DNA from 4 places in the Streptomyces sp. NPDC032822 genome. Region 4 is predicted to be linked to each of the others. Evidence: riboswitches for the same ligand, from Rfam matches in the RefSeq annotation. Region 4 holds a riboswitch; each other region holds the start of a gene.
The links. A riboswitch is a leader RNA that binds a small molecule or an ion and turns the genes downstream of it on or off. The one in region 4 is predicted to bind cobalamin.

Region 1 (5,141 bases), on a different contig from region 4:
GGCGGCGGCGATACGCAGGGGTGTGTCGAGGAGGTCGCTCACGACGATCTCGGCGGCGCCCTTGTGGCGGAGTACGGCGGTGACCAGGCAGCCGATCGGGCCCGCCCCGGTGACCAGGACGCGCCTGCCCCGCACGTCACCGGCCCGGTGCACGGCGTGCAGCGCCACCGACAGGGGTTCGGCCAGGACGGCACGGCGGAGGGCGAGCTCCGGCGGCAGCGGGCGGAGTTGTGCGGTGGGCACGGTGACGAGTTGGGCGAAGCCGCCCTGGACGTGGGGCGTGCGGGCGGCGCTGCCGAGGTAGCGGGTGTCGGCGCAGAGGTTGCGGCGGCCGGCCGCGCAGTGCGGGCAGTGGTCGCACGGGGTGGCGGGGTGGACGGCCACCGGGGTGCCGACGGCCGGTCCCTCGCCGTCGGGGCCCAGGGTGGCGACATGGCCGACGACCTCGTGCCCGAGCACCATCGGCTCCCGGACGGTGAAGTCGCCGACCCGGCCGTGGCGGTAGTAGTGCAGGTCCGATCCGCAGATTCCGCCGAGGGCGACGGCGACCGTCACCTGCCCGGCTTCGGGCCGGACGGGGGAGCGCTGTTCGACCCGGAGGTCTCCGGCCGAGTGGACGACACAGGCTTGCATGGGGGCCTTCCGTTCCTTCTCCGAGGGCGTTGCGTGGTGGCCGGGTCCGTCACAGGACGGAGAGCATGCCGCCGTCGACGTAGAGCACCTGTCCGTTGACGAAGTCGGCCGCGGGGGAGGACAGGAAGATCAGGGCGCCCACCAGGTCGTCGACGTCGCCCCAGCGGCCGGCCGGGGTGCGCTTGCGGACCCAGGCGCTGAACTCCTCGTCGGCGACCAGGGCCGAGGTGAGTTCGGTGTCGAAGTAGCCGGGGCCGATGCCGTTGACCTGGATGCCGAGCGGGCCCAGGTCGGCGCACATGCCCTTGGTGAGCATCTTCAGGCCGCCCTTGGTGGCGGAGTAGGCGGCGATACCGGGCCGGACCGCCTCGCTCTGCAGCGAGCAGATGTTGACGATCTTGCCGCGGCCCCGGGGCGCCATGCGCCGGGCGACTTCGCGCCCCACGAGGAAGGCGCTGGTGAGGTTGGTGTCGAGCAGGCGGTGCCAGTCGTCGTCGGTGAACTCCAGGAACGGGCGGCGGTGTTGGACGCCCGTGTTGTTCACCAGGATGCCGATCGGCCCGTTCTCCTCCTCGGCCCGGGCGATGCCGGCGGTGACGGCCGCCGAGTCCGTGACGTCGAAGGCGGCCGTCCGTACCCGGTCCCCGAAGGAGGCCGAGAGTTCGGTGGCGGTCGCTCGCAGGGCCGTGGCGTTCCGGCCGTTGAGGACGACCGTGCAGCCGGCCTCCAGCAGGCCCTTGGCGAGTGCCTTGCCGATGCCCCGGCTGGAGCCGGTGACCAGGGCGGTCTCTCCGGTGATGTCGAACAGTGGGTGGCTCATGCGCGTACCCCCGGGGTGCTGATCGGAGTACCGGCCTCGGTGTCGACCGGCGTGCTGATCAGGATGCCCGGTACGGCCGGGCCGCCGGGGAGGGGGGTGCGGGCGGGCCGGACGGTCGTCGACCTTCGCGGTCTCGCGCCGCCGCTCGCGGCGAAGGGGCTGGTGATCGAGGAGCAGGGCCCGGAGGCGGTCGGCCGGCGGCCGGGAGAGCGGGACCGCGCCCGCTCTCCCGACCGGTCGTCGTGCGGATCAGGAGGTCGGGGCGGTCAGGACGCCGACAGTTCCTCGCGGACCGTCCGGGCCGCGAGGACCAGGTTCTCCAGGGATGCGCGGGTCTCGGGCCAGGCGCGGGTCTTCAGGCCGCAGTCGGGGTTGACCCAGAGGCGCTCCGGGGGGATGGCCTCAAGTCCCTTGCGCAGCAGGGCGGATGCCTCGTCCGTGCTCGGTACGCGCGGGGAGTGGATGTCGTACACGCCGGGGCCGGCCTCGCGCGGGTAGCCGTGGGCGGCGAGTTCGCGGGCGACCTGCATGTGGGAGCGGGCGGCCTCCAGGCTGATGACGTCGGCGTCGAGGTCGTCGATGGCCTGGACGACGTCGCCGAACTCGGCGTAGCACATGTGGGTGTGGATCTGGGTGTCCGGGCGTACACCGCCGGTGCTGAGGCGGAAGGCCTCGGTGGCCCACGCCAGGTACGCCGGATGGTCGGCGGCCCGTAGCGGCAGGGTCTCGCGCAGGGCGGGTTCGTCGACCTGGATGACCGAGGTCCCGGCCGCCTCCAGGTCGCCGACCTCGTCGCGCAGGGCGAGGGCGACCTGGCGGGCGGTGTCGCCGAGGGGCTGGTCGTCGCGGACGAAGGACCAGGCGAGCATGGTGACCGGCCCGGTGAGCATGCCCTTGACGGGCTTGGCGGTGAGCGACTGGGCGTACGTCGTCCAGCGCACCGTCATCGGTTCGGGGCGGGAGATGTCGCCGGCCAGGATCGGCGGGCGGACGTAACGGGTGCCGTAGGACTGGACCCAGCCGTGCTGCGTGGCGAGGTAGCCGGTGAGCTGTTCGGCGAAGTACTGGACCATGTCGTTGCGTTCGGGCTCGCCGTGCACGAGGACGTCGAGGCCGGTCTTCTCCTGGAAGGAGATCACCTCGCCGATCTCGGCCCTGATGCGCTCCTCGTAGCCGGCCGTGTCGATCCGGCCCGCCCTCAGGTCCGCGCGGGCGGTACGCAGTTCGGTGGTCTGGGGGAAGGAGCCGATGGTGGTGGTCGGGAGCAGGGGCAGGCCGAGGCGGTCGCGCTGGGCGGTGGCCCGCTCGGCGTACGGCCGGGAGCGGCGGGCGTCGGTGTCCGTGACGGCGGCGGCGCGGGCCCGGACGGCGGGGTCGCGGGTGAGGGGGGAGGCCGCGCGGGAGGCCAGGTCGGCCCGGTTGGCGGCGAGTTCGCCGGTGATGGTGTCGGTGCCGTCGGCGAGGCCCTTGGCGAGGGTGACGATCTCGGCGGTCTTCTGCCGGGCGAAGGCGAGCCAGCGCAGGATCTGCGGCTCGACGTCCCGCTCGGCCGCGGTGTCGATCGGGACGTGGAGCAGTGAGCAGGAGGCGGCCACGTCGACCCGGTCGGCGAGCCCGAGTAGCGTGCCGAGCGTGGCGAGGGACGCCGAGAGGTCGTTGACCCAGATGTTGCGCCCGTTGACCACACCGGCGACCAGGCGCTTTCCGGGCAGTCCGCCCACGGCGGCGAGCGCGTCGAGGTTGGCCGCGGCGGCCTCGGTGAAGTCGAGGGCGAGCCCCTCGACCGGGGCCTTGGCCAGTACCGGCAGGGCGTCGCCGAGCCGGTCGAAGTAGGAGGCGACCAGCAGCTTCGGTCGGTCGGTGCGGGTGCCGAGGTCGCGGTAGGCGCGGGTGGCCGCGTTCAGCTCGGCCGGTGTGCGGTCCTGGACGAGGGCCGGTTCGTCCAGCTGCACCCACTCGGCGCCCGCCGCGCGCAGGTCGGCGACGACCTCGGCGTAGACGGGCAGCAGCCGGTCGAGGAGCGTCAGCGGGTCGAAGTCGGCGGCCACACCGGGCGCGGGCTTGGCGAGCAGGAGGTAGGTGACCGGGCCGACAAGGACCGGGCGGGCGGTGAGACCGAGGGCGAGGGCTTCACGGAGCTCGGCGACCTGCTTGCCGGAGTCCGCCGCGAACACGGTGTCCGGGCCCAACTCCGGTACCAGATAGTGGTAGTTGGTGTCGAACCACTTGGTCATCTCCAGCGGCGCCACGTCCTGGGTGCCGCGGGCCATCGCGAAGTAGCCGTCCAGGGCGTCCGCTTCGACGGCGGCGCGGTGGCGGGCGGGGATCGCGCCGACCATGACACTGGTGTCCAGGACATGGTCGTAGTACGAGAAGTCGCCGGTGGGAACCTCGTGGATGCCGGCCTCGGCCAGCTGCGACCAGTTCGTCCGGCGCAGGCCGGCCGCGGTGGACCGGAGGGTGCCGGCGTCGACGCGGCCCTTCCAGTAGCCCTCGATCGCCTTCTTCAGTTCCCGGTGCTGTCCCTGGCGGGGGTAGCCGTACACGGTGGCCCGTGCTGCCGCGGCTGCGGGCTTCGCTGTCACGGAAATCTCCTTCGCGAGATATCTCCCTGGAATCCCGGGACGGGACGCGGGCGCGAAGGGGTGACGAACCGGACGGACCTCGTTCCGCGCGGTACAGCGCGCGATCGTCCGCCCGATAGGTACGCCGACCCGCCCACGAGGCCACCGGGATGTCCGCGCACGAGGGATCGCGCGCGGGCAACGGGCAGGTCTTCGGACTCGCGGGCACGCCCTCCGTACGGAGGACACCTACTGGCCGTCGCTTCCCAGGCCCTGTTCACCGGACCCAGTGCGTATGACGGCGGTCGTTCCCGCTCACCGCTGCGGGGCAGTCCCGGATTCCCACCGGGTTCCCTCTTACGACGCATCCCGTCTGGCGGACGGGGCGAACCAGCTGCGTCGGCCAGCCTAGGGGGCGCCGCCTCGGCACGGAGAACTCCGCTCACATGGCGGACCGTGAGATGGGACACGCGGCGGGTGCCCGCGCCGGCCGGGCCCCTCAGTCCTGGTCGTACACGTGGAATCCCCGGCCGCTCTTGCGCCCCAACAGCCCTGCCTGGAACATCCGTTGGAGCAACGGGGGCGGGGCGTGGAGCGGCTCCTTGAACTCCTCGTACAAGGATTCCGCGATCGCGCCGAGGGTGTCCAGGACGGCCCGCGCACTCACCCGCCACCGCGGCGGCTGGGGCGAACCCGGCAAGACCTTCGCCATCGGCCTGGGCTGCGAGATCCGCCACGCGCACCGGCTCGTCTACTCCGACGGCCTCGACCTCGACAACGCCTCCGCCGCCACCCCCATCGGCATGGGCTGCCGCGTCTGCGAACGCCTCGAATGCCCCCAGCGCGCGGCCCCGCCCCTCGGCCGGCCGCTCCGGATCGACCAGCACAGCAGCACGTTCGTCCCGTATCCGGTGGCGGACCGCTGAACCGGGCCCGCCGCGCAGGCCTGCGAGCGGCCGGAAAAAGGTGCTGCCCGGGCCGGCCCACAGAGGCCGGCCCGGGCAGCACCCGTGATCAGGATCAGACGAGGTCGAACCGGTCCAGGTCCGCGACCTTGGCCCAGGCGGCGACGAAGTCGTTCACGAACTTCGCCTTCGCGTCGTCACTCGCGTAGACCTCGGCGA
Region 2 (5,141 bases), on a different contig from region 4:
GCCGATCATGTGCTGCTCGCCCTCGGACAGCTTCGCCAGGTCGGAGACGTCCGAGTGGAGGTCGACCTCCTCGACGGTCCAGGTGTTCTTGATCGCGTCCCGGTAGCGCTCGTAGAAGTCCGGGTAGCGCATCGGGCGGAGGGTCAGCTCGAAGCCCGGGTCGAGAAGGTTCTTGGCTTCGCTGGTCATTACTGGCAGGCCTCGCAGGACTCGGGGTTCTCAAGGGAGCAGGCGACGGCCTCGGGGTCGACGGCCTGCTGTACCGGGAGGGTGTTCTCGGGCTGGGCCTGGGCCTGTGCGGCACGGGCGATCCGGGTCGCCGGGCGCGAGCGCAGGTAGTACGTCGTCTTCAGGCCCGACTTCCAGGCGTACGCGTACATCGAGGAGAGCTTGCCGATGGTCGGCGTCTCCAGGAACAGGTTCAGGGACTGGGACTGGTCGAGGTAGGGGGTCCTGGCCGCCGCCATGTCGATCAGGCCGCGCTGCGGGATCTCCCACGCCGTGCGGTACAACGCCCGTACGTCCTCGGGGATCCAGGCGAAGCCCTGCACCGAACCGCCCGACTCGCGCAGCGCCTCACGGCTGCGGGAGTCCCAGACGCCCAGCGCCTTCAGCTCCTTCACCAGGTACGAGTTGACCTGGAGGAACTCGCCGGACAGCGTCTCCCGCTTGAACAGGTTGGACACCTGCGGCTCGATGCACTCGTACACGCCGGCGATCGACGCGATGGTGGCGGTCGGGGCGATGGCGAGCAGCAGCGAGTTGCGCAGGCCCGTCGAGGCGATCCGGGTCCGCAGTGCCGCCCAGCGCTCGGGCCAGGTCTGCTCGACGCCGTAGTGGTCGGGGTGCAGCACACCCCTGGCGGTACGCGTCTTCTCCCAGGCCGGCAGCGGGCCGTTGCGCTCGGCGAGGTCGGCGGAGGCCTCGTAGGCGGCGAGCATGATGCGCTCGGCGATCCGTGTGGACAGTGCCTTCGCCTCGGGCGAGTCGAAGGGCAGCCGCAGCTGGAAGAAGACGTCCTGGAGGCCCATCGCGCCCAGGCCCACCGGGCGCCACTTGGCGTTGGAACGGCCGGCCTGCTCGGTCGGGTAGAAGTTGATGTCGACGACCCGGTCGAGGAAGGTGACGGCCGTGCGGACCGTCTCGTCCAGGCGCTCCCAGTCGATGTCCCGGCGAATCGGGTCCACGAAGGCGCCGAGGTTCACCGACCCCAGGTTGCAGACCGCGGTCTCCCCGTCGTCCGTGACCTCCAGGATCTCCGTGCAGAGGTTGGAGGAGTGCACGACGTGCCCCGGCTCGGCCGTCTGGTTGGCGGTGCGGTTGGCGGCGTCCTTGAAGGTCATCCAGCCGTTGCCGGTCTGCGCGAGGGTGCGCATCATGCGGCCGTACAGGTCGCGGGCCGGGATCGTCTTCTTCGCGAGCCCCTCGGCCTCCGCCTTGCGGTACGCCGCGTCGAACTCCTCGCCCCACAGGTCGACCAGTTCGGGCACGTCGGCGGGCGAGAACAGCGACCACGGCGCGTCGGCGTTCACCCGGCGCATGAACTCGTCCGGGATCCAGTGCGCGAGGTTCAGGTTGTGCGTACGCCGGGCGTCCTCACCGGTGTTGTCGCGCAGCTCCAGGAACTCCTCGATGTCGGAGTGCCAGGTCTCCAGGTAGACCGCCGCCGCGCCCTTGCGCCGGCCGCCCTGGTTCACGGCGGCGACCGAGGCGTCGAGGGTCTTCAGGAACGGCACGATGCCGTTGGAGTGCCCGTTGGTGCCGCGGATCAGCGAACCGCGGGAGCGGACGCGGGAGTACGCGATGCCGATGCCGCCGGCGTGCTTGGAGAGCCGGGCGACCTGGTGGTAGCGGCCGTAGATGGAGTCCAGCTCGTCCAGCGGGGAGTCGAGGAGGTAGCAGGACGACATCTGGGGGTGCCGGGTGCCGGAGTTGAAGAGGGTGGGGGAGGAGGGGAGGTAGTCGAGGCGGCTCATGAGCCGGTACAGGGCCGCGACCTCGTCCAGGGCGCGGGTGCTGTCGTCCTCGGCCAGACCGCACGCCACCCGCAGCATGAAGTACTGGGGCGTCTCGATCACCCGCCGGGTGATGGGGTGCCGGAGCAGATAGCGGCTGTGCAGCGTGCGCAGACCGAAGTACCCGAAGCGGTCGTCCGCCTGCCGGTCGACCAGCGTGTCCAGGCGTGCGGCGTGGACCCGCGCGAACTCGGCCGTACGGTCCGCGATGAGACCCTCGCCGTGGCCCACCACGACCGACTCCGTGAAGGACGTGACGCCCTGGGAGGCGGCCTCGGCGCGGATGCTGATCGTCAGCAGGCGGGCCGCGAGCCGCGAGTAGGCGGGGTCCTCGGAGATCAGGCCGGCGGCGGCCTCGGTGGCCAGCTCGCGCAGCTCCGACTCGTCCGCCCGCGCGGACCGGCCGCGCAGCGCGGCGGCGGCGACCCGGCCGGGGTCGGCGTCGGGGAGGTCGGCGGTCAGCTCGGTCAGGGTCCGCAGCAACGCGGTTCCGGGACCGTCGGTCCCCGCCTCGATGGCCTGGACGACCTCGGCGACCTCGACGGCGTCGATCGTCTCGACGACTGAAGCCGGGTCTGCTGGCGCGATGGTCACGTGGGGCTCTCCCTCGCTCGGCACGGGGGGCCTCAAGGAGGGCAGGGGGCAGCGCACGACCGCACACGGCGTCGCGTCCACCGGCCCATTCCGCGAGGCCCGGACGTCATGGCACCCGGGCCTGGTGGCCGGGCGCGCTGTCGGCAGGTCCTCGGACTGACTCCCATACACGCATATGCGCGCATGAGTACACCGTTGCGGGACAGTTCCGGATTCGCACCGGATTCCCCTGCGACGACAGCGAGCACGAGCATACATCTTGTGCCGGGTGGGGACAGCACCCCCATATGTTGTGTCGCGCTGGTTTCAGAGCGTCAACTGGCAGATGAGGAGCGTGATGCCGCCGAGACACGGCACCCAATACCGGGACACACGACCACGGGCCGCCGGATCGCTCCGGCGGCCCGTGGTCGTGGCGTACGGCTCAGTGCGTGGTGCCCGCCGTGGCCGGGGGCAGCTCCACCTCGACGCCGGGGTCGCCGGCGTCCGCCGTGTAGTCCTGCGGGGACGTCTCGTCGATGCCGTCCGGGGCCTTGAGGGCCTTCAGGACGAAGGTGAGGACCACCGTCACCACCAGGTTGAGGACGAACGCCGTCAGGCCGATGTAGCCGATCTCACCGATGCCGGGGATCTCCTTCGACGAGCCGCCGAAGTGCTTCTGCGTCGGCGAGGCGACGCCGTACGCGGCGACCGTGCCGTAGACCATGCCGACCGCCCAGCCCGCCAGCAGGGCCCAGCGGTGGAACCAGCGGGTGAACAGACCGCCGACCAGGGCCGGGAAGGTCTGCAGGATCCAGATGCCGCCGAGGAGCTGGAAGTTGATGGCGACCGTCTTGTCCATGGTGAGGACGAAGGCCAGCGCGCCGACCTTCACCAGGAGCGAGACCAGCTTGGAGACCTTCATCTCCTGCTCGGGCGTCGCGTCCGGCTTGATGAAGTCCTTGTAGATGTTGCGGGTGAAGAGGTTCGCGGCGGCGATCGACATGATCGCCGCCGGCACCAGCGCACCGATGCCGATGGCCGCGAAGGCCACGCCCGCGAACCAGTCCGGGAACATCGTCTCGAACAGCTGCGGGATCGCCAACTGCCCGTTGCTGACCTTGATCCCGGCCGCGATGGCCATGAAGCCCAGCAGCGCCAGCAGACCGAGCATCAGCGAGTACAGCGGCAGGATGGTGGTGTTGCGGCGGATCACCTCACGGCTGCGGCTGGACAGCGTCGCCGTGATCGAGTGCGGGTACATGAAGAGCGCGAGGGCCGAGCCCAACGCCAGTGTGGCGTACGTCCACTGCCCCGCCTCGCCCGGTACCAGCGCACCGCGTGGCGCGCCCGTCGCCGGGTTGGTCTGGCTGTACGCCTCGCCCGCCTTGGCGAAGATCTCGTCGAAGCCGCCCAGCTTGATCGGGATGTAGATGATCGCCACCGCGATGACGATGTAGATCAGCGTGTCCTTCACGAACGCGATCAGCGCGGGCGCACGCAGCCCCGAGGAGTACGTGTACGCGGCCAGCACACCGAAGGCGATCAGCAGCGGGAGGTCCTTGACGAACCAGTTGGTGTCCTCGCCGCCGCCGACGCCCATCACGTCCAGGACGGCCTGGATGCCGACCAGTTGGAGCGCGATGTACGGCATGGTCGCGAGGATGCCGGTGACGGCCACGGCCAGCGACAGGCCCTTCGAGCCGAACCGGCCGCGCACGAAGTCCGAGGTCGTCACATACCCGTGCTTGTGCGAGACCGACCACAGGCGGGGCAGGAACGTGAAGATCAGCGGGTACACCAGGATCGTGTAGGGCACCGCGAAGAAGCCGGCCGCGCCCGCCGCGTAGATCGCCGCCGGTACGGCGACGAAGGTGTACGCCGTGTACAGGTCGCCGCCGAGCAGGAACCAGGTGACCCAGGTGCCGAACGACCGGCCGCCCAGGCCCCATTCGTCCAGGCTCTGCTCGTCGGACCTGCGCCAGCGCGCGGCGAGGAAGCCCATGACCGTGACGGCCACGAAGAAGAAGATGAAGACGGCGAGTGCGACGCCGTTCACGCCGTCCTTCACTGGGACGCACCCCCCTTGCGGGCACGCTGGTCGCGCTGCCACAGCTTGTACGCGATCATCGTCAGTGCCGTGGAGATCAGCACCCACGCCATCTGGTACCAGTAGAAGAACGGGATACCGATGAAGGCCGGATCGGTCTTGGCGTAGGAACCGACCCACAGCATCGCCACGAAGGGTGCGAAGAGGCAGAGGGCGATGACCACGCGGACCGGTGTCACCACCGGTGGTCTCACTTCAGGCGCTTGCGACATTCCGCGACTCCGTCCCCTCACTGATCACCTGTGTAACGCGCAGGCAATCTAGGCGACGCTGTCGGGAAAGCGAAAGACCTCGTCCGTATATCGGTATGTGGCGGTTCTGTGTCCGCCCCGTACGACCGCGGACCGGCCTTCAGCAGCAGCGGAACCCCTGCCGGGGGTCCGCCTCCTGCCGGTCCGTGCGCATCCGCTCGAAGTCGCGCCGGGAGGGCACGGCCGCGTCCG
Region 3 (5,141 bases), on a different contig from region 4:
CACGGACGACTCGGCCATCAACTCGGCGTCGGGCACGGTCTCGCCGCCCAGCAGGACGGTCGGGATGCCGGACGCCTTCAGCGCGGCGAGCCCGTCCTCCCAGGCCCGCTTGCCGCCCAGCAGACGGACGACGGCGAGGTCCGAGCCCTCGATCAGCCCGGGCAGTTCCTCCGCGACATCCACCCGGGTCGGATTGCCGATCCGGTAGGAGGCGCCGGAAGCGGCCCGGGCGGCCAGCAGATCCGTGTCGGCGGTGGACAACAACAACACTGTGCTCATGCGGGCGCTCCCGGTGGAATGAAAGGCAGTCCTTGCGGCGCGCCGGACTCGATGAGCCGCCACAGCGCGTCCGTGTCCGCGTGCTGTTCGATCAGGTCGCCGAGCCGGTCGAGCTGCTCCTCGCGCAGCGCGGCGAACGAGGTGTCGGGGGCCGGCACGAACCGGCGGCCCGCGGCGGCGGCCACCTCGCGCAGGAAGGCCCGCCGGAAGCCGTCGGATTCGAGGGAGCCGTGCCAGTGCGTGCCCCAGGTCTGCCCGACCCGGCAGCCGTCCAGGAAGGGGTCCCCGCCGTCGACCTCGGCGATGCCGTGATGGATCTCGTACCCCTCGACGGGTTCGCCGAGGGCCTCACCGACGGGCCGGGTGAGGGTCTTCTCGCGGGCGAACCGCACCCGCACGGGGAGGACCCCGAGCCCGTCCACATGGCCTCGACGGCTCTCCACGTCGTCCTCGATGTGCTCGCCGAGGACCTGGAAGCCGCCGCAGATGCCGAGGACGGGCCGCTGTTCGGCGGCCCTGCGGACCAGGGCGTCGGCGAGCCCCCGCTCCCGCAGCCACTCCAGGGCACGGACGGTTCCCCGGGTCCCCGGGACGACGACGAGATCAGCGTCGGCCAGTTCCTCCGCCCGGTCCACGAACCGCACGACGACACCCGGCTCGGCGGCCAGCGCGTCCACGTCCGTGAAGTTGGACATCAGCGGAACCGCGCAGACGGCGACCCGCAGGACGTCCTCGCCGACCGGAGGCGCCACGGTCGACTCCCGGACCGTGCCCCGCAGGGAGACCCGCAGCCCGTCCTCCTCGTCGATGCCGAGCCCGTGCCGAAAGGGCAGGACGCCGTACGTCTGCCGTCCGGTGAGGCCGTGCAGCATCTCCAGCCCCGGCTCCAGCAGGGACACATCGCCCCGGAACTTGTTGACGAGGAACCCGGCGACCAGCGCCTGGTCCTCGGGGGAGAGCAGGGCGACGGTCCCGAAGAAGGAGGCGAAGACGCCACCGCGGTCGATGTCGCCGACGACGAGCACCGGCAGCCCGGCGTTCCGGGCGATGCCCATGTTGACGATGTCGGTCCGCCGGAGATTGATCTCGGCGGGACTTCCCGCCCCCTCACAGATCACCGCGTCATACGTGCCCCGCAACTCGGCGAGACAGTCGAGAACGGTCCCGAGAAGCCTCTGCTGCCGCCCGCCGTGATAGCCGCGGGCGCTGAGCTCCCCGACCGCCTTTCCCAACAGCACGACCTGGCTGCTCTGTTCACCGCCCGGCTTCAGCAGCACGGGATTCATCAGCGCGGTCGGCTCGATACGGCAGGCCTGCGCCTGCATGGCCTGCGCCCGCCCGATCTCGGCACCCTCCCGCGTCACGAACGAGTTGAGGGACATGTTCTGCGCCTTGAACGGCGCCACCTTCGCCCCCTGCCGCACCAGCCAACGGCAGATCCCGGCGGTGACGACGCTCTTGCCGGCGTCCGAGGTGGTCCCGGCGACGAGCAGTCCACCACCGGTCATGAGGCACGCCCCCGCGTCAGCAGCCGTGCGGCGACGCCCACGCCGAGCGTGAGCCAGCCGACGCGCCGCGACAGCCGTACGGCCCGTTCGATGTCGCAGGTCGCGACGGTGCGCCCCTCCTCGTTGAGGACCGGCCGGTGCTCGACCCGTCCCGCGTAGGACAGGGTCCCGCCGAGCCGTACGCCCAGCGCCCCCGCGAACGAGGCCTCCACGGGACCGGCGTTGGGGCTCGGATGCTTCGCCGCGTCGGCCCGCCAGGCCCGCACGGCACCTCGCGGATCCGGCCCCGCCACCGCGGCGAGCACGGCGGTCAGACGCGCCCCCGGCCACCCCGCGACATCGTCGGCGCGGGCGGAGGCCCACCCGTAGCGGCGGTACCGGGGCGACCTGTGCCCGACCATGGCGTCGAGGGTGTTCACGGCCCGGAAGCCGAGCAGCCCCGGTACGCCCCCGACAGCACCCCACACCAGCGCCCCGACCACCGCGTCGGAGGTGTTCTCGGCGACGGACTCGACGACCGCCCGGGCGATTCCGTCGGCGTCGAGGGCCTGCGGGTCCCGTCCGCACAGATGCGGCAGCCGGGCCCGTGCGGCGTCGACGTCCCCGGCCTCCAGGGCCCGCCCGACGGTCCGGGCCTCCCGGGCGAGCGACGTCCCTCCGACCACGGCCCAGGTGGCCGCGCCGGTCAGCGCGACGGAGGCGGCGGGGGAGCGGCGTACGGCACGGGCGGCCATCGCGCCGAGCGTGACGGCGCCACCGGCGCACACCACGGCGTGCAGCGCGCCCCACCCGCGGTGGTCCCGCCACAACACCCGTTCCACGGCGCCCGCGGCCCGCCCGAACAGGGCGACCGGATGCCCGCGGCGCGGATCGCCGAGCAGGAGGTCGCCGAGAAGGCCGGCGGCGGCGCCGTACGCGAAGACGCGATCGGCACGCATCGGCTCAGCCGACCGCGGTCACGGACAGGGCACCGGTGGTGAACGTCAAACGGCAGCCGCGCATGGCGATATGTCCTCACTCAGGGTGTCCACGCCCTGGTTCGACGAGATCGGCGGCGAGAGTTCCTGGCTCCCGGGGCTTTCTGCCCCGGTGACAGTGGCGGGACCGCGCCGGAATCGCACCGGCTTCCTCTCCTGCCGCCGTAGATGGCCCCGGCAGTCCACCACGGTGTTGGAAGGGCCGTCAACTTGCCGTTGACCTGCGAAGGGAGAGTGTGCTGAGACCCACACGCGGGTGGTCGCAGCCGTCACGGAAAGACGTGGGGTGCGGGACGGAGAACCGTCCAGCACCCCACGTGGTGTCCGGGTCGCGCGGGTCAGACGACGATCAGTGAGATCCCGTACGCCACCGCGGCCGCGCACGCCGCGAAGCACACGTACGCGCCGGTGACCGCGAGGGTGGCGGAGTCGCCCTGGGCCGTGGCCCGTTCGCGGCGCGACAGGCCCATGATGCCGAGGGTGAACAGGGCCACGAGGGCCACGGTGATCACGAGGCTGACGCCGAAGACGGAGCCGAGGGCCGCCCAGTCGATCTTCATGCTGCTTCTTCCTTCACGAGGGGAGGTGCCTGGGGGCCGGGCTCAGACGGTGGTCGCGGCCGGCGGGGCCGCGGGGTCGGTGGCGGTGGCGGCCGGGGCCGGGATCGTGGCCGTGAGGTCCTCGGTCACCGTGCCCGTGGGCGGCGGCGTCACGGCGGCGATCGCCGTGGTCACCACACCGGCCGGCTCCCCGCTCCCGTCGGTCTCGTTGACGTTGCTCGCGTCGATCACCTCGCGGCGGGAGACCTTCCAGATGGCCGCGCTGGAGGCGATCAGGAAGACCGCGACCAGGGCGGTGCCGAAGTCCCCGATCCTGGTCACGTACTCGGCGAGCGCGCCCACCAGGGCCGCGGCGGGCAGGGTCAGGCCCCACGCCACGAACATGCGGGTCGCCGTGGACCAGCGGACCACACCGCCCTTGCGGCCGAGGCCCGCGCCCATCACCGAACCGGAGACGGAGTGCGTGGTGGAGAGGGAGAAACCGAGGTGGGAGGAGGCCAGGATGACCGTGGCCGCGCTGGTCTGGGCGGCGAAGCCCTGCTGCGGCTGAAGGTCGGTCAGGCCCTTGCCCATGGTGCGGATGATGCGCCAGCCGCCGAGATAGGTGCCCAGCGCGATGGCCAGGCCCGCGGAGAGGATGACCCAGGTGGGCGGGTCGGAGTCGGGCGCGACGGCCCCGCCCGCGACCAGGGCGAGGGTGATGATGCCCATCGTCTTCTGGGCGTCGTTGGTGCCGTGGGCCAGCGAGACCAGGCCGGCGGAGGCGATCTGGCCGGTCCGGTAGCCCTTCGCGGCGGCCTTGCCGTCGGCCTTCTTGCCGAGGGAGTACGACAGTCGGGTGGCGAGCATCGCCGCGAGGCCCGCGACCAGCGGTGCCGCGATCGCGGGGATCAGCACCTTGGTGACCAGGACGTCACCGTGTACCGCGCCGGCGCCGGCCGAGGCGATGGTGGCGCCGATGAGGCCGCCCATGAGGGCGTGCGAGGAGCTGGAGGGGAGTCCGACCAGCCAGGTCAGCAGGTTCCAGAGGATCGCGCCGACCAGGGCGGCGAAGATGACCTCGGGACGGATGCCGGTCTCGTCGACGAGACCCTTGGAGATCGTGTTGGCGACCTCCACGGAGAGGAAGGCGCCTACAAGGTTCAGCACGGCGGACATGGCCACCGCGACCTTGGGCTTGAGCGCGCCGGTCGAGATGGTGGTGGCCATCGCGTTGGCGGTGTCGTGGAAACCGTTCGTGAAATCAAACGCGAGTGCGGTCACGACCACAATCGCGAGGATCAGCGAGAAGTTTTCCATTTACCCAGGCAATCGTTCGAGGTCATTGGCCGGATGAACGTAGGCAACCTGGATGAACGGAAGGTGAACTGAGCAGGGCCGCACGGTGTCCGGAGTCGATGGTTCTCGCACCGCTCTCTCCGACCTGCTCCGCACGGCCCCTGTGCGGCATGGTCAACTGCCTCTGGCGAACTTCCGCAGGCCGCTCGCGGACCCGTTGAAGAGATTCTGGTCACCCGGCAGACCGCCGCTGTTGTCGTACTGCCAGATCGTCCAGGACGACCAGCCGGCCGGCAGTGCGCCCGCGTCCGCCGAGTCGTAGCGCGCCACCCACAGGGCGTGGTTCGAGGCGAAGGCGGTGCTGCCGCCGGTGCAGGTGTTCCACCAGTGGGTGGTCGTGTAGATCACCGGGCGGCGGCCGGTGAGCCGCTTCACCTCGCCGCTGAACGACTTGATCCAGCTGACCATCTTCGGCCTGGTCAGCCCGTAGCACTTGCGCTTCTTGTCGTACGGGTTGTATTCGATGTCGAGCGCGGGCG
Region 4 (5,141 bases):
GCGAGTCCGGCACCGCACACGGCGGCGAGGAGGGTGCGCGGCAGCCGGAGCTGCCACACGATGCCGTCCCGGATCGGCGTCAACTCCGAGGTGCCGATGCCCAGATGGGCGGCCACCACGGACCAGACGTCGGCGACGTCGATGTCGGCGGGTCCGATGGTGATGGCGACGGCCACCGAGCAGCACAGCAGGACCGTCCCGGCGACACCGAGCAGGACCGCCCGGGTGGTCACTTCACGAGTCCGAAGTCGCGCAGCCCCGCCGCGACCTGCTCCACGCCCTCGATCGTGCGGATACTGGGGTTCAGGGCCTGCCCGCTGAGCAGGACGTAGCGCTGGTGCCGGACCGCCGTCATGTTCTTGGTGACCGGGTCGGACTCCAGGAAGGCGATCTTCTTCTCGGCCGACTCGGCGGTCTGCGACTTGCGGGTCAGGTCGCCGATGACGAGGACGTCGGGGTCGCGGTCGGCGACCGTCTCCCAGTTGATCTGCGGCCATTCGTCGTGGGTGTCGTCGAAGACGTTCTTCGCGCCGAGCTCACGGGTGACGACTCCGGGGGCGCCGCAGCAGCCGGCCATGTAGGGCGACTCGGCGTTGGCGAACCAGTAGAGGAGGCTCACGTCGGAGGCGTCGATGTCCGACGTGGCCGTGTCCATCCGCTTCTTGAGGGAGGCCACCAGCTTCTCGCCGCGCTCCTCCACACCGAACACGGCGGCCAGGTCCCGCACTTCGTCGTAGATGGCCTCGATGGTCAGGGGCTCGCCGCGGGCGCCGTCCCCGTCGCCGGAGTTGTCCTTGCCCGCGCAGTCGGACGGGGAGACGTAGGTCGGCACGCCGAGCTTCTCGAACTGGTCCCGGGTGGCGACACCGCCCTTGCCGAGCGTGGAGACGAAGGAGGAGGCGACGAAGTCCGGTTCGGTGTCCAGGACCCGTTCGAAGGAGGGGGCGTTGTCCGCGAGCCGCGGCACCTTGGCGTTGGCCTTCTCCAGCCCCTTCAGCACGGGGTCGGTCCAGGTCGCCGTACCCACCATGCGGTCGGCGAGACCGAGGGAGAGCATGATCTCGGTGGTGCCCTGGTTGAGGGAGACGGCCCGCTGCGGCGGGGCCTCGACCCGGACCGCATGACCGCAGTTGTCGAGAGTGACGGCGGCGGCCGGGTCGGTGCTGTCGGCGTCGCCGCAGCCGGCCAGGAGCAGGGTGGTGGCCGCGAGCAGCGCGGAGGGACGGGCAAGACGTGCTATCGGCACGGGAGTCGATCCTCGGTCGTCGAGGGCCCTAACGCGGAGCCCGGTCGTACGGTGCTCCCCCGCCGTGCGTTGGCCGCGGGGGTCGCCAGCAGGTCTTCGGACTCGGGATCGTCCGGTCGGGGCGCCTTCCCGGACGACATACGCGTCGTCCAGTGGCCGATGCCCCGCCCGTCCCCCTCACCGCTGCGCGTCAGCTCCGGATTCGCACCGGATTCCCTGACCCACGTGCATGGGTTCGACTGGCCTCGGCAAGCTATCACGGTGCGGGAATCGCCGATCGCCGCGCACGGTTGTGGCAGGGGCCAGCCCTTTCACGACCCCCGAGGAGACCCACGGTGTACGGCGACGAGGCAACGGTCCGCAAGATCCTCACCGGGCTCGGCGACACCTGGGCCGTGGTGGGCCTGTCGTCGAACCGGCGACGCGCCGCGTACGGCGTGGCCGAGGTGCTCCAGCGCTACGGCAAGCGGGTCGTGCCGGTGCACCCCCAGGCGGAGACCGTGCACGGGGAGCGGGGATACGCCTCGCTGGCGGAGATTCCGTTCGACGTGGACGTCGTCGACGTGTTCGTGAACAGCGATCTCGCCGGGGCGGTCGCCGACGAGGCCGTGGCGAAGGGCGCGCGGGCGGTCTGGTTCCAGCTCGGCGTCATCGACGAGGCCGCGTACGAGCGCACCCGGGCCGCCGGCCTGGAGATGGTGATGGACCGCTGCCCGGCGATCGAGATCCCCCGTCTGGGCTGAGGACTCACACCCTCGGGGTGAGCGCGTGCAGCTCCACCCCGAGGGCGGTGATGCTCTCCCGGCCGCCTTCGGGCAGCCCGTCGTCGGTGACGATGGTGTCGACCTTGGCCAGGTCGGTGACGCGGTACTTCGCGAACGAGCCGTACTTGGTGCTGTCCGCCAGCAGTACGCACTGCGAACTCGCGGCCAGCGCGGCCTGCTTGAGTTCGACCTTGTCCAGCGAGAAGGACGTCACGCCCCGCTCCAGGCTCCAGGCTCCGGTGCTCATGAAGAACAGGTCCAGGTTGATCGTCTCCAGGGTGCGCGCGGCGAGGCGTCCGCTGCTGGAGCCGCTGTCGCGGTCGACGATGCCGCCGGTGTGGATCACCTCGATCTCCGGCAGCTCGAAGAGGCTCGTCACGACGTGGAAGTCGTTGGTGACGACGGTGAGGTCCTTGCGCCCGGCCAGCAGCGGGACGATCAGCTGGCAGGTGGTGCCGGCGTCGAGGTGGACCACCATGCCGTCCTGGACGAGCGTGGCCGCGTGCCGGGCGATGGCCGACTTGCGCGGGAGTTCGAGCACGGCCCGGTCCCGTCGCTCCCGGGGCGGCTCCTGCCCGGTGGGCGCCTTGTCGGCGAGCCGGACGCCGCCCTTGACGGAGACGAGGTGGCCCGCGGACTCCAGTGCGGCGATGTCCCGCCTGACGGTCATGTGCGAGACGCCCAGGTAGTCGGTGAGGGTGCGGGTGCTGACGATCCCCTCCCGGCGCAGCAGCCGGAGCAGCTTCTCGTGCCGCTGCTCCGGGATCAGGGGCACCTCGCCGCCGCCCGTCACCGCGAACGTCTTCTCGGCCACGCCGTCACCGCCCCCGTTCCTGTCGGAGTTCCAGCCGGGGTCCCGCTGAGCCCCGCTGGAGTTCCCGCATCCAGATGTTAACCCTTGATACAGGGTGTTGTGCGATGTGAATCCATGATCTAGCGTGTGAAAACATGGTAAGCAAGTTGCAGCACCTGGAATCCATCCGCGCCACCGGCACCGTCCTCATCGTCCGGCTCGACGACGACAAGGCGGCCCTGGAGGTCTCCCGGGCGGCGGTCGAGGGGGGCATCCGCGCGCTGGAGATCACCCTGTCCGTGCCCAACGCCCTCAAGGTGATCGAGACCCTGGCCGAGGAGTACCGCGACCAGGGCGTCCTCGTCGGCGCGGGCACGGTGCTCGACGGCCACTCCGCCTACCGGGCGGTCGAGTCCGGCGCACGGTTGCTGGTCAGCCCGCAGCTCAACCCCGAGATGCTCACGGTCGCCCACCGCTACCAGGCCGTCTCGATGAGCGGCGCCTTCACGCCGACGGAGATCGTGAACACCGTCCAGGCCGGCGCGGACATCGTGAAGCTGTTCCCCGCGGAGTTCCTCGGGCCGCGCTATGTGAAGACGGTGATGGCCCCGTTGCCGCACGTCCCGCTCGCCCCCACCGGCGGGGTCACCCCGGACAACGTCGGCGAGTGGTTCGACGCCGGCGTCACCGCGGTCGGCGTCGGCAGCTTCATCACCAAGGCCGGCGGCGAGGAGGGCGACCACCGACGGGTGACCCGGGCCGCCGAGACCTTCCTCTCCGCCGTCACCGCCGCCCGGACCGCCCCGTAAGCCTCTCCCCCTGAGACCCCTCTCCGGGGGGACCCCCGCTCCGCTCCCGCTCCCGTTCCCCGACTGACAAAGGAGTGAGTCGTATGACCGGTACCACCGTGGGGACCTCCGAGGTCGCCGGACCATCGGCACCCGAAGAGCCCGCCGGGCCCGGCAAGGGCGTCCGCGTGCGGTGGGCGTTCATCGCGCTCATCGTCGTGGCCTGCGTGATCAACTACCTGGACCGCAACGCCCTCGGCATCGGCAACACGACGATCGCTTCGGACCTCGGCTTCAACACCATCGAGATGGGCCTGCTGCTGTCGGCGTTCTCCTGGCCGTACGCGATCGCCAACCTCCCCGCCGGATACCTGGTCGACAAGTACGGCGCCAAGAAGCTGCTCGGCTGGGCCGCCTCCGTCTGGTCGGTGGTCAGCGCGCTCACCGCGTTCGTGAGTTCCTTCCCGCTCTTCTACGCGGTCCGGGTGGCGCTGGGCATCAGCGAGTCCCCGCTGTTCACCTCCGGGCTGAAGGTGTCGGAGCGCTGGTTCGCCAAGGACGAGCGGTCCCTGCCGATCTCGATCATCAACACCGGCTCCCAGATAGCGAACGCGATCGCCCCGCCCCTGCTGACCTTCATGCTGCTGACGATGAGCTGGCGCGGGATGTTCCTCGTGCTGGGCGCGGTCGGGCTGCTGGTGGCGGTGGCGTGGATCAAGCTCTACCGCGATCCCACGCTCCAGGAGCTGATCGCGATCCGGGGCGCGGAGGCGGCGGAAGCCGTCGAGGCGATGACGAAGGACTCCGAACAGAAGGAACGGAAGGAACAGGCGGAGCGGACGGAACGGACGGGCCTGGGCGAGCCGGCCGAACCGGTGGAGAGGGCCAGCTGGTTCTCGCTGCTGCGGCAGCCCAACACCTGGTTCATGGTGATCGGCGCGTTCAGCCTCTTCTACACGGTCTGGGTCTACCTGACCTGGCTGCCCAGCTATCTCCAGACGGACCGCGGGTTCAGCCTCACCGAGATGGGCTGGGTCGCCTCCCTGCCGTTCCTGTGCGGCATCTTCGGTGTACTGACCGGGGGTTACGTCTCCACCCGGCTGATCGCGCGCGGCACGGGCACGGTCCGGGCGCGGAAGATCCCGCTCGTCACCGGCGCGGTGCTCGCCGCCGCGTCGGTGCTGCCGGTCGCCTACGTGGACAGCACCGCCCTGGTCGTGGTGCTGCTCTGCCTCGGCTACTTCTTCGCCCAGGTGCCGATCGGCCTGATCTGGACGCTCGCCTCCGACCTCGCCGAGAAGCACCAGGTGTCGTCGCTCGGCTCGATCCAGAACTTCGGCGGCTTCGTCGGCGCGGCCGTCGCCCCGATCGTCACGGGCGTCATCCTGGACCGGACCGGCGGCAACTTCGCACTGGTCTTCCTGGTCGGCGGCGTCATGCTCATCGTCGGCGGAGCGTCGTACGGCTTCTTCGTCAAGGACCGCCGGCCCGCGACCGGCCGGCCCGCGACCACCGTCCGGCCCTGAACGGTCGCCATGCCCACCAGCACC

Region 1: another riboswitch for cobalamin. It lies ahead of metE (5-methyltetrahydropteroyltriglutamate--homocysteine S-methyltransferase); the one in region 4 lies ahead of ACZ5VD_RS12070 (ABC transporter substrate-binding protein).
Region 2: another riboswitch for cobalamin. It lies ahead of ACZ5VD_RS21440 (ribonucleoside-diphosphate reductase subunit alpha); the one in region 4 lies ahead of ACZ5VD_RS12070 (ABC transporter substrate-binding protein).
Region 3: another riboswitch for cobalamin. It lies ahead of ACZ5VD_RS23160 (cobalamin biosynthesis protein); the one in region 4 lies ahead of ACZ5VD_RS12070 (ABC transporter substrate-binding protein).

The regions. Positions count from the first base shown of each region.
Region 1 is NZ_JBVIOL010000005.1:559,469-564,609, reverse strand. It holds gene ACZ5VD_RS18000 (L-idonate 5-dehydrogenase) at 1-633, opposite strand, end outside; gene ACZ5VD_RS17995 (SDR family oxidoreductase) at 683-1,453, opposite strand; gene metE (5-methyltetrahydropteroyltriglutamate--homocysteine S-methyltransferase) at 1,720-4,038, opposite strand; cobalamin riboswitch at 4,217-4,414, opposite strand; partial or broken gene ACZ5VD_RS17985 (3-hydroxyacyl-CoA dehydrogenase family protein) at 4,517-4,666, opposite strand; partial or broken gene ACZ5VD_RS17980 (short-chain fatty acyl-CoA regulator family protein) at 4,662-4,943, shown strand; gene katG (catalase/peroxidase HPI) at 5,038-5,141, opposite strand, start outside.
Region 2 is NZ_JBVIOL010000007.1:195,629-200,769, reverse strand. It holds gene ACZ5VD_RS21445 (ribonucleotide-diphosphate reductase subunit beta) at 1-189, opposite strand, end outside; gene ACZ5VD_RS21440 (ribonucleoside-diphosphate reductase subunit alpha) at 189-2,609, opposite strand; cobalamin riboswitch at 2,735-2,863, opposite strand; gene mctP (monocarboxylate uptake permease MctP) at 3,034-4,659, opposite strand; gene ACZ5VD_RS21430 (DUF3311 domain-containing protein) at 4,656-4,910, opposite strand; gene ACZ5VD_RS21425 (YbdD/YjiX family protein) at 5,050-5,141, opposite strand, start outside.
Region 3 is NZ_JBVIOL010000008.1:58,393-63,533, reverse strand. It holds gene cobN (cobaltochelatase subunit CobN) at 1-279, opposite strand, end outside; gene ACZ5VD_RS23165 (cobyric acid synthase) at 276-1,787, opposite strand; gene ACZ5VD_RS23160 (cobalamin biosynthesis protein) at 1,784-2,725, opposite strand; cobalamin riboswitch at 2,827-2,966, opposite strand; gene ACZ5VD_RS23155 (hypothetical protein) at 3,103-3,324, opposite strand; gene ACZ5VD_RS23150 (inorganic phosphate transporter) at 3,367-4,623, opposite strand; gene ACZ5VD_RS23145 (lysozyme) at 4,777-5,141, opposite strand, start outside.
Region 4 is NZ_JBVIOL010000003.1:655,646-660,786, forward strand. It holds gene ACZ5VD_RS12065 (FecCD family ABC transporter permease) at 1-233, opposite strand, end outside; gene ACZ5VD_RS12070 (ABC transporter substrate-binding protein) at 230-1,246, opposite strand; cobalamin riboswitch at 1,317-1,505, opposite strand; gene ACZ5VD_RS12075 (CoA-binding protein) at 1,582-1,989, shown strand; gene ACZ5VD_RS12080 (DeoR/GlpR family DNA-binding transcription regulator) at 1,994-2,824, opposite strand; gene ACZ5VD_RS12085 (bifunctional 4-hydroxy-2-oxoglutarate aldolase/2-dehydro-3-deoxy-phosphogluconate aldolase) at 2,959-3,612, shown strand; gene ACZ5VD_RS12090 (MFS transporter) at 3,696-5,117, shown strand; gene ACZ5VD_RS12095 (P-loop nucleotide/nucleoside kinase family protein) at 5,127-5,141, shown strand, end outside.